3 regions of the Pseudomonas sp. ASL3 genome follow, and region 3 is predicted to be linked to each of the others. Evidence: predicted binding sites of a transcription regulator. Region 3 holds the regulator's gene; each other region holds the start of a gene.
The links. The regulator sigma-54, encoded in region 3, starts transcription at its own class of promoters, with help from an activator protein. The targets are predictions, from matches to a motif close to ANTGGCATNNANNTTGCTNT.
Positions count from the first base shown of each region.

Region 1 (4,351 bases), 1.8 Mb from region 3:
GCCATCAATCAGTTGGCTGCTGCGCATGGCCGACGCGGGGATCGCAACGCCCACTGCGGCGGCGGCCTGGCCGTACAACTGCAACTGCTGCACTTGCATGGCGACCGCGAGATAGTCGGGGTCTTCGCGCAACAGGCCCCAGCGCCGGAATTGGGTCATGAACCACATGCCGTCGGACAGGTAAGGCAGGTTGACTTCACCTGCGCCGTGAAAGCGCACGGCATGCCGGTCGTGCCAGTGATTGCCCAGGCCATCGGCGTAATCCCCCAGCAGGCGTGGTTCGATGCAGCCCACCGCCGTGTTGAGGTATTCGCTGCCGCTGAGCAACTGTGCAGTGCTGCGGCGGTTTTCATCGTTTTGTTCGATGAAGCGGCTGGCTTCGAGCACCGCCATGACCAGCGCCCGTGCGGTGTTGGGATACTGTTCGACGAACTCACGGGTACAGCCGAGGACTTTCTCCGGGTGATCCGGCCAGATTGCCTGGGTGGTTGCCAGGGTAAAACCCAGCTCCTGATTCACCGCGCTGGCGCACCAGGGTTCGCCGACACAAAAGCCGTCGATACGACCGGCTTGCAGGTGCGCGACCATTTGTGGCGGTGGCACAACCACGCTGTTGACGTCGTTCAGCGGGTGAATGCCCTGGCTTGCGAGCCAGTAATACAACCACATGGCGTGAGTGCCGGTGGGGAAGGTCTGGGCGAAGGTCAGTTTTGTGCGGCTTTGGTGCACGCGCCGGTCGAGCGCCTCAGGACTGGTCACGTTGGCGTCTTGCAGTGCTTTGGATAAGTTGATGCTTTGCCCATTCTGGTTCAGGCCCATCAACACCGCCATGTCGGTGGCCAGGCTGCCGCTGATACCTAACTGTACGGCGTAGATCAAGCCATAAAGGCTGTGCGCGGCGTCCAGTTCGCCACTGACCAGCTTGTCGCGCAGATTGGCCCAGGACGATTGACGTTTCAGGTTCAGGGTCAGGCCGTACGGCTGAGCGAAACCCTGGGTGGCCGCCACTACCAATGACGCGCAGTCGGTCAGGGCCATGAAGCCCACGTCGATGGCATTTTTCTCCGGCGCATCGCTGCCTGCGACCCACGCCAGGGCATTGCTCGGTGATGTATTCATAATCGGTCGTTCATGAGTGTGCGCCATCCATAAAAAAGCGTCGCGCCCTGTTTGCAGAAGCAAAGACGGTCACGACGCCATTGTCCGATGCCTCGCTCCGCCGTTGGAGCGAGTGCTGATGCACGGTTTCGTGCAAGGCATATGCCACTCTTGCCAAGGCACATAACCTGTAGAAGCGCGCTTGCCCGCGATAGGCCGGGGTCGCGTCCGACACGAAGGACCTTCTGCGACTGACCCACCGCCATCGCGGGCAAGCGCGCTCCTACAAATGTCGGTAACCCACAATGTTGATCTGCTGTAGTTCGAACTCGCCTGCGAGCCCCCAGCCCGTCTATAATCGCCGCCCTGAATTCAGCCCCTCACGAGCTACGCCCGCCCATGTATAACCTGGCCCGCCAGTTATTGTTCAAACTCTCCCCGGAAACCTCCCATGACCTGTCGCTGGATTTGATCGGCGCGGGCGGGCGTTTGGGGCTCAATGGCTTGTTGAGCAAAGCGCCCGCGCGGTTGCCGGTAACGGTCATGGGCCTGAACTTCCCTAATCCGGTCGGGTTGGCGGCGGGACTGGACAAGAATGGTGCGGCCATCGATGGCTTCGCGCAGTTGGGCTTTGGTTTTGTCGAAATCGGCACCGTGACCCCGCGCCCGCAGCCGGGCAATCCGAAACCACGGATTTTCCGCTTGCCTCAGGCCGAGGCGATCATCAATCGCATGGGCTTCAACAACCTGGGTGTCGATCACCTGATCAGCCGCGTAAAGGCGGCCAAATACAGCGGCATCCTGGGAATCAACATCGGCAAGAACTTCGATACGCCGGTCGAGCGGGCCGTGGACGATTATCTGATCTGTCTGGACAAGGTCTACGCCCATGCCAGCTATGTGACGGTCAACGTCAGTTCGCCGAACACGCCCGGTTTGCGCAGCCTGCAATTCGGCGACTCGCTCAAGCAATTGCTCGAAGCGCTGCGCCTGCGTCAGGAAGACCTTGCGCAAAAGCACGGTAGACGTGTGCCGCTGGCGATCAAGATCGCCCCGGACATGACAGATGAGGAAACCGTACTGGTGGCCGCTGCGTTGATCGAGTCGGGTATGGATGCGGTGATTGCCACTAACACCACCCTCAGCCGCAAGGGTGTCGAAGGTTTGCCCCATGCCGACGAAGCGGGTGGTCTGTCGGGCGCGCCGGTTCGCGAAAAAAGTACCCATACGGTCAAGATACTGGCAGGCGAGCTGGCGGGGCGGTTGCCGATCATTGCGGCGGGCGGGATCACCGAAGGCATGCACGCGGCTGAAAAAATCGCCGCAGGTGCGAGTCTGGTGCAAATCTATTCGGGCTTCATCTACAAAGGGCCGGCGTTGATTGGTCAGTCGGTGGACGCCATCGCGGCGATGGCAAGACGCTGAGCCGCTATCCATAAAAGACGGCGATAAAAAAGGGGGTTCCCTTGAGGGAACCCCCTGGGCTTTCGCCCGCCGCCCGGATGGGGCGTGCATGGTTCAGGTTTAATGTCGAAGATTTTAAAAAAACTTGATCGGAATGTGCCTGGTTAGCCGACCGCGTGAAGTTCGTTGAGTCTGTGGATGCCCGCAGTGCCGGTCATACCGTCCCAGTTGTCGCCGCGTCCTTCTCGCCAGCCATTGATCCAGGCTTGGCGTACCGACGGTAGAGTAAAGGGGCAAAGCTCACGGGATTTACCATGAACACCAAATTGATATCCGCGTAAAAATGCTCTTTCCAACGGATCACGCTTAAGTCTTCTCATAGGGTATTGCCCTCGTTTGTTGACTGTTATGTCCCTGAAGACCTCATGTCGAGGTCGGGCAGAATCTTCTGCCGTTGGTACCCGCTGCCGGCGTCGCGGGCTTGGTGTCGTCATCGTTGCGGTGACAACCTGAGTTGATTTCTAACCAATGCGCTGGGCCCTGTGAATGATCGTTTTGTCATAAGAACGTAACGGTTGGCATGTTATGGCCATAAGCAAGTCACTCTTTTGGCGTGATGTTTTTGTCACGAGCCCCCTGAACCGAGGCTTTGGCTGAAATTTGAAGTTGTTTCTCAGGCATGAATGATGGCGAATTGCACGCTACCGTTAATCGACGAAGGGTCGAGGGATGTGACTTTTTGTCGCAACGATCATCAAGATAAACGCGCTTGGCTCGAACCATTAGTTGTCATTCGGCCGCCAGGCTGATGGACTGACTGCCGCATTGACGCTCTGCGCTGATGACGGTGGACCGGCACAATGTGTGTGCCACGCAGGCGTTCTCCAAGAAAGGCGCCTGTTTAAAATCTGGTCGGGCAATGCGTTGCCCCGCCGCTTATCGCCAAAGGCGTTGGATTACCCATGTCGGACCGTTACGAACTCTTCCTTACCTGCCCCAAGGGCCTCGAAGGCTTGCTCGCAGAGGAAGCCACCGGGCTTGGCCTCGAGGAGACCCGCGAACACACCTCGGCGATTCGTGGCATGGGCGACATGGAGACGGCCTATCGGCTGTGTCTCTGGTCGCGCCTGGCCAACCGCGTGTTGCTGGTGCTCAAGCGTTTCCCGATGAAAGATGCCGAGGACCTGTACCACGGTGTACTCGACGTTGAATGGGAAGATCACCTGGACGCCGAAGGCAGCCTCGCGGTGGAGTTCAGCGGTAACGGTTCGGGGATCGACAACACCCACTTCGGCGCGCTGAAGGTCAAGGATGCAATCGTCGATAAGCTGCGCACCCCGTCGGGACTGCGTCCGTCCGTCGATAAACTCAACCCGGACCTGCGTGTTCACCTGCGTCTGGATCGCGGCGAAGCGATTCTGTCTTTGGACCTTTCCGGGCACAGCCTGCACCAGCGCGGTTATCGCCTGCAGCAGGGCGCGGCACCGTTGAAAGAGAACCTGGCAGCGGCGATTCTGGTGCGTGCCGGTTGGCCGCGCATCGCAGCCGAAGGCGGCGCACTGACTGACCCGATGTGTGGTGTCGGTACCTTCCTGGTGGAAGGGGCAATGATGGCGGCGGACATTGCGCCAAACCTCAGGCGCGAGCGTTGGGGCTTCTCGGCCTGGTTGGGGCACGTCCCGGCCTTGTGGAAAAAGCTGCACGAAGAAGCTCAGGCGCGGGCCGACATCGGTCTGTCCAAGCCACCGCTGTGGATTCGCGGTTATGAAGCCGACCCACGTCTGATTCAGCCTGCGCGCAATAACATTGAACGCGCCGGATTGAGCGAGTGGATCAAGGTGTATCAGGG
Region 1 covers NZ_CM155281.1:1,703,856-1,708,206, forward strand. The annotation lists gene AC1MEE_RS07710 (CmpA/NrtA family ABC transporter substrate-binding protein) at 1-1,119, opposite strand, end outside; gene AC1MEE_RS07715 (quinone-dependent dihydroorotate dehydrogenase) at 1,498-2,523, shown strand; gene rmf (ribosome modulation factor) at 2,667-2,882, opposite strand; gene rlmKL (bifunctional 23S rRNA (guanine(2069)-N(7))-methyltransferase RlmK/23S rRNA (guanine(2445)-N(2))-methyltransferase RlmL) at 3,465-4,351, shown strand, end outside.
Region 1: a site for sigma-54 is predicted at 1,249-1,268, ahead of AC1MEE_RS07710 (CmpA/NrtA family ABC transporter substrate-binding protein). Genes of this name have one in related genera too.

Region 2 (4,351 bases), 3.1 Mb from region 3:
CCGGTGTGGCCGCGGCCGTGCTTGGCCAGTATCTCGTCGAAGGTGATGATGCCTTCAACACGCACCAGGGCGTACAGCTCCTGACGGGTGTGGGCGAAGTGTTCGCAGAGGCTCTTGTCGACAGCCACACCTCGGACGCTGAGTTCGTGCTCGAAGACCTGCTTGAGCAGCGCGCTGCAACCGCCGCAGCCGGTGGCAGCCTTGGTGATGCCCTTGAGTTCGCCCAGATCGGTGCAGCCGGCGTCGACAGCGCAACATACCGCGCCCTTGGTGACGTTATGGCAGGAGCAAATAGTGGCCGTCTCTGGCAGCGCATCGGCGCCGAGTGTCGGAGCGCCGCTCGACAGCGGCAGGATCAGGCTGGACGGATCCAGGGGCAGTTTGATGCCGTTCTGGGCGTATTGCAGCAGGGTGTCGTAATAGCTGTTATCGCCAATCAGCACGGCACCGAGCACGTGCTTGCCATCGGCGGAGACCACCAGACGACGATAGCTGGCGTTGGCTTCATCGATGAAGCGGTAGCTTTTGGCTCCAGGCGTTGCCGCGTGAGCGTCGCCGATCGAACCGACATCGACGCCCAGCAGCTTGAGCTTGGTCGACATGTCCGCGCCGGTAAAGGGCTGGCAGTCCTGACCGGCCAGTTGCGCGGCAACGTTGCGCGCCATGCTGTAGCCCGGTGCGACCAGACCAAAGATGCTGCCGTTCCAGGAAGCACACTCGCCGATGGCGAAGATGTCGGGGTCGTTGGTGCGGCACAGGTTATCGACCACCAGACCGCCACGCGGTGCCACGTCCAGCCCGGCGCTGCGGCCGACGGCGTCCTGCGGGCGGATGCCTGCGGAGAAGACGATCAAGTCGGTTTCAAGAAACTCGCCACCGTTGAAGTTCATGCGGTAGGCATACTCTTCACCGATGACGATCTCCTGGGTCGCTCGCGAAAGGTGCACGCCGACACCCAGCGCCTCGATCCGCGCCCGCAACGCCTCACCGCCTTGGCTGTCGAGTTGCACCGGCATCAATTGTGGAGCGAATTCGACGACATGAGCTTCCAGCCCCAGGGACTTCAACGCGTTGGCGGCTTCAAGTCCGAGCAGACCGCCGCCTACCACCACGCCGCGTCGGGCATTGACGGCGGCCTCGCGGATCGCATCAAGGTCGTCCAGGGTACGGTAGACCAACCGGGAGCGGCCCTCGGCACCGGGAATCGGCGGCACGAAGGGATAGGAGCCGGTGGCCAGCACCAGGCGGTCGTAAGCCTGACGTCCAATGCTGGTGACCACTTCCTTGCGCTCGCGGTCGATTTCAAGCACCTGCACGCCGAGGTGCAAATGCACGCCGTGGCGGGCATAGAGATCGGCCTCGCCCAGTGCCAGCGACTCGGCATCACGGCCACCGAAGTATTCGGAAAGGTGTACGCGGTCGTAGGCACGCTGGCGTTCTTCGCCGAATACGTGCACATGATAATGAGCGAGTGCACCGTGTTCGATCAGCTGCTCGACGCAATGATGGCCAACCATGCCGTTGCCGATGACGACTAATGTTTCGCTCTTGATCGGGGTGACGATAGCGTTCATAGCCTTTCCTCAGTCGAAGCCGCTGCCGGGGCATGGCCAAAAAAAACGCAAAAAAACGCCTGGAGCCGTCTAGCAGCTCCAGGCGTCTTTGCCTGGTATTCATGGGTATGTGAGGGGTGATCGCCGAGGCCGCGCTGCCTGGTTCACCTGTCCTGGTGCATGGTCGCCGGTGACCACTCAGGACGCTCTGTCGGAGAGATCGACAGACTTACCAGAGCATAAGCAGATTCCATGCCAGTCTCGGCGAGGCGCGTTTAGATTCGGGAAACTGTTATTGGCGGGGCGATCAAAGCGTTACAAATCAGGCCATTCGGATGTTCTCGACATCACTCATCCGCTTTGTCCTGGCAGTGACTGCTGATGCGTATTGAACCAGAAGGGTGCGGATATATTCCGCGATGCCTTTTTTGGGGCGATTGTTGAATGTTTGAGAGGTCCGCGCGCGTATGGCGCTGTCCGCCCCGGAGGGTGTCCAGGGAGAGACGGAAAAAGGGGCAGATTCATTTTTGAGCAGAAGGCGATGGCCTCTACCTGAAAAATAACGCTGCCCCTTCGGGACGCTGCAGCCCTAAAGACTCCGCGAGCGATTACTGCTGAGCGATGTCATACCCTTCAAATGCCGTCTGCTGCTGAATGGCAGTAACGATGTTCTTACGAGTGGCGGCTTGCTCGGTCCCTTCATTATCCACAAAGATTTCGCTTTGCAGTTCGGCCAGGTCACCGTGACCCATGAAGGCAAAGCCAAGGAACTCATACGCTTCACGGTCCATATTCGGCTTCGAGCGCGGCGTGCGCATTGGCAAAATGACGCTCACGCCGTCCTTGCTAATGGTGAACACTTCGACCTCTTTCTTGGCGCGAGGGGCTTTGCCCTTGCCGGCGCCAGGGTTGCTGACGGCTTGATGGGTGTGGTTTAGCACTTTGAGCGCCAGACCGTAGACCAACTCGTGGAAGGTTGGGTCGTCCTTGTAGCTCGACAGAATCCGGCTGATAGGAAATTTCGTGCTCAGGTCTTCCAGAGCCGCGATATCGGCGGCTTCCTCGTCCTTGAGGCGCTTGAGCTCTCCCATCAGTTCGTAGGCTTTGTTGTCGTCAAAACTGTCATGTGCCTGGCGAATTGCCGCGCGCAGCTCGCAAATCTGGTTGCTTTCTTTCGAGGTGTGAAAGGCGTCGAGGACCATCTCGCTGATAGTTTTAGCCTGGGGCAAATGCTGTGAAAGATTGATGGCTTTTTCGTATTCGGCCTTGGAGGACGAGGAGATTACGGCTTCATCGGTATGGGAATCAGGCATTGAAATTTCACTATTTCATTAACTAGGTTTGAGGCGCGAAAAGCGTTGAGCCTTTTCGGGCCGTCTAATCTATGGGACGCGCGCGACGTTGTCACGGGGGAACCGGCGAGTGGGGAGAATTACTGTAACTCGACCCTGAGCTCGCTTCGCACTGTCAGGACCTGTTCTCAGCTGTCGTCGGGCAAGCGACAGGAAGAAACACACAAAGCGTGACATAACGGACCTCGACTGGGACTCGACCGCTGACATCGCGTCCGACGGTTTCAATAGCCGCCTTTCTTGCCGATGCCGGCATACGTGAACTCGTAGTGCAGCTCACAGCGTTCGAACCAAGGGGCTACGCCGGTTTCCTTGTCCGTGTGTCGCCCAAACATGGAATGGCCGTCGGGCGGTAGAACGGTGAGCGTCAGTCGATATTTGCCAGGGCCAAGCAGTTTGACGTTGTTCCCGTAGTGCGGCCCGTCGTTGGCGACCATGGCGTGAAAATCGCCCTTGATGGCCTCGTCACTGCCTTGCTTGCCTAACTCGAAGGAAACATTCAGGTAGGGCATGAAACTGCCCTCCTGAAAGCCTTGGCGATTATCGGCGAGGGCCCGGACATCAGATTCAAGGTGGACATCGGAGGTGGCTACGGAGCGCATCATGCCTGCCGGCTCCATCTCGATCGGTTGCAGGTAGACAGCGCTTATTTCCAGGCCCTCACAGTGCTGCGGTGCACCGATGGGGTACTCCTTGGCCTGGACGGCAGTGGCGGTGAGCAGCAGCAGGCCTAGTGAAAATGGAAAGATTGCTCGCATTGACGTCTTCCTCTGAGCGGTAAAACCGGTTGAGCCCGAGTTTAGAAAGTTTTCTTGCGAACAATAATAATTAGCGTCAACTTTTAGAGTGATTGCGCCCCGTCTTCGACGCCGCGCTGTCGCGCAGCAAACTGGGCTCGATTCTGCCCGGAGGGCGTAGGAGAGACCGGGACGCGTAGTTTTGTCTGCGAAGACCCTACAACACGGTCTACCAGACACACCGCGCCGCATGGCCTTCGCAGACAAGTCAGCTCCTACAGACTGTAGAAAACCCACCTTTATATTTCAATCAGTTACATCTTGTTTTAATAGGAGAGCAGAACTGTTCGCCTGGCGGACATCAACACGCCGCGTTCCTCCTTCACTTGTCCACAGAAACCGTGGGTATCTCTGTGGATAAAGGTGCAAGCGTCAACTCAGTAACGGGTTCCCGAGGACCGAACAATAAATCACCAATGTTCGCGAATTAACTCGGCATTCGTGATGCACACGAATGAATGCGTGGTTCTTGATCCGTATCAAGCGCATTTCCGTGCAGGCCCTGTAGGCTGGGGGTACTCCTGTACATCACTTGAGGACTGAGCATGGCCAAGAATTTTCCCATACATCCGAAGCACCCCGAGCGCATCTGCTGGGGCTGCGACAGGTACTGTCCGGCGAATTCTCTGGCGTGTGGAAATGGCGCCGG
Region 2 covers NZ_CM155281.1:2,982,830-2,987,180, reverse strand. The annotation lists gene nirB (nitrite reductase large subunit NirB) at 1-1,574, opposite strand, end outside; gene AC1MEE_RS13675 (hypothetical protein) at 2,162-2,866, opposite strand; gene AC1MEE_RS13670 (iron transporter) at 3,130-3,663, opposite strand; gene AC1MEE_RS13665 (DUF3079 domain-containing protein) at 4,248-4,351, shown strand, end outside.
Region 2: a site for sigma-54 is predicted at 1,794-1,813, ahead of nirB (nitrite reductase large subunit NirB). Genes of this name have one in related genera too.

Region 3 (4,351 bases):
ATAATCGAGCCCCAGTTTGCTGCGTGACAGCGCGGCGTCGAAGACGCGGCGAGGCCTCTCATCAAACAACCTGTAAGTGATTGAAATATATGAAGTGAATATTTCGAAATTTGTAGGAGCTGACTTGTCTGCGATCGACTGCGAAGCAGTCGTAAATGGGCTGGACACGATATCGCTGGAAGGTCCTTCGGCCCTTATCGCAGACAAGTCAGCTCCTACGCCCTCCGGACGGAATCGAGATCCAGTTTGCTGCGCGAAAGCGCTGCGTCGAAGACGGGCGGAATCTCCTACTTGAGATTTGTGCCTTTCCCCCTCGACCTGATGCTGTCACTCGCCTTCATCAAACCGGTTGTTGATCAGTTCGATCAAGCCGTCCAGCGCTGCCTGGTCGTCTTCACCTTCGGTGTGCAGGTGGATGTCGGTGCCTTTACCGGCAGCCAGCATCATTACGGCCATAATGCTTTTGCCGTCAACCATGCTTTCAGCGTTGCGACCCACTCTGATCTGGCAGGGGAATCTTCCGGCGACGCCGACGAATTTGGCGGCGGCACGCGCGTGCAAGCCAAGCTTGTTGATGATGGTGATTTGACGAGCGGGCATCGCGATGAAGGTCCTTTCAGCTGAGGTCGCGGTGGCGAACCTGAACGTTCTTGAGGGATTGTTGCAGGACCTGGCCCAGGCGCTCGGTCAGGTAGACAGAGCGGTGGTGCCCGCCGGTGCAGCCAATGGCAATAGTGACGTAGGCGCGGTTGCTGGCGGCGAAGCGCGGCAGCCACTTATTCAAGTAGGTATAGATGTCCTGAAACATTTCTTCGACATCCGGCTGGGCTGCCAGGTAGTCCATCACGGGTTGATCGAGCCCGGATTGTTCGCGCAGTTCAGGCTTCCAGTACGGATTGGGCAGGCAACGCACGTCGAACACCAGGTCGGCGTCCACTGGCATGCCGCGCTTGAAACCAAACGACTCAACCAGAAACGCAGTCCCCGGCTCCGGCTTGTTCAGCAGGCGCAGCTTGATCATGTCGCGTAACTGGTAGAGGTTCAGGAGCGTGGTGTTGATTTTCAGGTCAGCCAGATCGACGATCGGTCCGAGCAGGTTGCTCTCGTCACGTATCGCTTCGGCGAGCGAGCGGCTGGCGCTGCTCAGTGGGTGGCGACGACGGGTTTCCGAGAAGCGTTTGAGCAGGGTTTCTTCATCAGCGTCTAAATAAAGCACATCGCACTGGATATGGCGGCTACGGACTTCTTCCAATAACTGCGGAAAGCGCGACAAATGGCTCGGCAGGTTGCGCGCGTCGATGGAGACGGCGACCAGGGGTTGAGCCAGTTCGGTGTGAATCAGGGCACGTTCAGCCAGCTCGGGAAGCAGGCCGGCCGGGAGGTTATCGATGCAGTAGAAGCCATTGTCTTCCAGCACATCGAGTGCGGTGCTCTTACCGGAGCCGGATCGGCCGCTGACGATGATCATTCGCATGATTAATGACCGTTCTGCACGTCCAGCACCACTTTATAAAGCGCTTCATTGCTTTCGGCGCTGCGTAGACGGGTGCGCACGTCTGCGCGGTCGAGCATGCTGGCGATCTGGCGCAGCAACTCCAGGTGTTCATCGGTGGCTGCTTCGGGGACCAGCAAAACAAAAAGCAGGTCCACCGGTCTGCCATCGATGGCATCAAAGTCCACGGCGTCATTGAGCAACACGAGGGCGCTGATGGGTGTCGAGCAGCCAGTCAGTCGGCAGTGAGGAATGGCGATGCCATTGCCGAAACCGGTCGAGCCCAGTTTTTCACGGGCGAAGAGGCTCTCTAACACGGTTTGCGAATTCAGATCAGGCACTTCACTGCCGATCAAAGCTGCAATTTGTTCGAGTACACGTTTTTTACTGCCGCCCGACACGTTCACAAGTGAACGGCCGGGAGTCAGGATATTTTCAAGTCGGATCATGGGTTGGGAGTGTTAGCGAGCCGTCGCACCTTTAAGGATGTTCTGCTGCTTTTCCTTATGCTTGAGCAATTGTCTGTCCAGCTTGTCAGTGAGTAGATCGATTGCCGCATACATGTCGTCATGTTCTGCGTTAGCGACTACCTCCCCACCATGGATGTGCAGCGTGGCTTCGATTTTCTGCTTCAGTTTTTCGACCGCCATCGTTACCTGCACATTGGTAATCTTGTCAAAGTGCCCTTCAAGCTTTTTGAGTTTGAGCTCAATGTATTCGCGCAGGGGCTTCGTAACCTCAAGCTGGTGTCCACTGATGTTGACTTGCATACAGCTTCTCCTTCGTTGCCAGTGCATATAGAAGCAGGCTTGGTGCCTACCACTGTAACGCTGCGGCGTTAGGCCATCATCACATCAATCGCTTGCGCTCACTCGAAGGCGCGATCCCAAGTGATTCGCGGTATTTGGCGACTGTGCGACGGGCTACCTGAATGCCTTGTGCCTCCAGTAAACCAGCGATCTTGCTGTCACTCAACGGCTTTTTCTGATTTTCCGCGGCAACCAGTTTTTTGATGATCGCGCGGATGGCTGTGGATGAACACTCACCGCCCTCAGAGGTGCTTACGTGGCTGGAAAAGAAATATTTCAGTTCGTAAATGCCGCGAGGGGTATGCATGAATTTTTGCGTGGTCACCCGTGAAATCGTCGATTCGTGCATGCCGACCGCTTCAGCGATGTCATGCAGGACCAGTGGTTTCATCGCCTCGTCGCCATATTCGAGAAAGCCGCGCTGATGCTCGACAATTTGCGTGGCCACTTTCATCAGCGTTTCGTTGCGGCTTTGCAGGCTCTTGATGAACCAGCGGGCCTCCTGCAACTGATTGCGCATGAAGGTGTTGTCGGCGCTGGTGTCGGCCCTGCGAACGAACCCTGCGTACTGTGGATTGACCCGCAGACGGGGCACGGACTCTTGGTTGAGTTCCACCAGCCAGCGTTCGTTGTCCTTGCGTACGATCACGTCGGGCACGACGTATTCGGCCTCGCTGGATTCGATCTGCGAGCCTGGACGCGGGTTGAGGCTCTGCACCAGCTCAATGACTTGGCGCAGCTCGTCTTCCTTGAGTTTCATGCGCCGCATCAGTTGAGCGTAGTCACGGCTGCCGAGCAGGTCGATGAAATCGCTCACCAAACGCTGTGCTTCAGCCAGCCAGCGGGTTTTCGCGGGCAGCTGGCGTAGTTGCAGGGACAGGCATTCGCTCAGGGTGCGGGCGCCGATCCCGGCGGGTTCGAATTGCTGGATACGGTGCAGAACTGCTTCGATTTCATCCAGCTCGACATCCATTTCCGGATCGAACGCATCGAGGATTTCCTCGAGCGACTCGTCGAGGTAACCCTGATTGTTGATGCAGTCGATCAGCGTGACGGCGATCAGCCGGTCGGTGTCGGACATCGGTGCCAGGTTCAACTGCCACAGCAGATGGCTCTGCAGGCTCTCACCGGCCGAGGTGCGCGTGGTGAAGTCCCATTCGTCATCATCGTTGCTGGGCAGGCTGCTGGCGCTGGTCTGGTAGACGTCTTCCCAGGCGGTATCGACTGGCAATTCGTTGGGAATACGATCGTTCCATTCGCCATCCTCCAGGTTATCCACCGTCGGGGCGGTTTCCTGGTAGGTCGGTTCCTGAACGTCAGGATTGGGTTTCTCTATGTTGTCGGCCAGCGGATCAGCGTTGTCGAAGTCGTCGCCTTCTTCCTGGCGCTCGAGCATAGGGTTGGACTCCAACGCTTCCTGGATTTCCTGTTGCAGATCCAGGGTCGACAATTGGAGGAGGCGGATGGCCTGTTGCAGCTGCGGTGTCATCGTCAGCTGCTGGCCCATTCTCAGGACTAGCGATGGTTTCATGGCAGGGGCTTAACACCTTATTCGCCGGCGCACATGCGCCATCCACTACAGGGCGCCGAAGCGCCAACTTAAGCAAATTATATGCCTGAAACCTAAGTGTTTGCCTAGAGTGTGCTGACAATTAATGTTTTTGTCAGCGCTAACCCTAGTGTCCGTCGCCGATGAAGAGCGAAACACCGCAGAACTTACAGGCGGAATTCATGGCCGAGGTAAACCTCTTTAACCAGTTGGTTAGCCAGAATGGTTTCTGCATCACCTTCAGCGATCAGTTGCCCATCGTTGACGATGTAAGCGGTTTCACAGATATCCAGGGTTTCACGAACGTTGTGATCGGTGATCAGTACGCCGATGCCCTTGGCTTTCAAGTGATGGATGATCTGTTTGATATCACCGACCGAAATCGGGTCGACACCTGCAAAAGGCTCATCAAGCAGGATGAACTTGGGCGAAGTCGCCAGGGCGCGAGCAATTTCTACACGGCGGCGTTCACCACCGGAGAGGCTCATGCCCAGGTTGTCG
Region 3 covers NZ_CM155281.1:6,463,285-6,467,635, forward strand. The annotation lists gene AC1MEE_RS29675 (HPr family phosphocarrier protein) at 328-600, opposite strand; gene rapZ (RNase adapter RapZ) at 617-1,474, opposite strand; gene ptsN (PTS IIA-like nitrogen regulatory protein PtsN) at 1,477-1,941, opposite strand; gene hpf (ribosome hibernation-promoting factor, HPF/YfiA family) at 1,954-2,262, opposite strand; gene AC1MEE_RS29695 (RNA polymerase factor sigma-54) at 2,342-3,832, opposite strand; gene lptB (LPS export ABC transporter ATP-binding protein) at 4,018-4,351, opposite strand, start outside.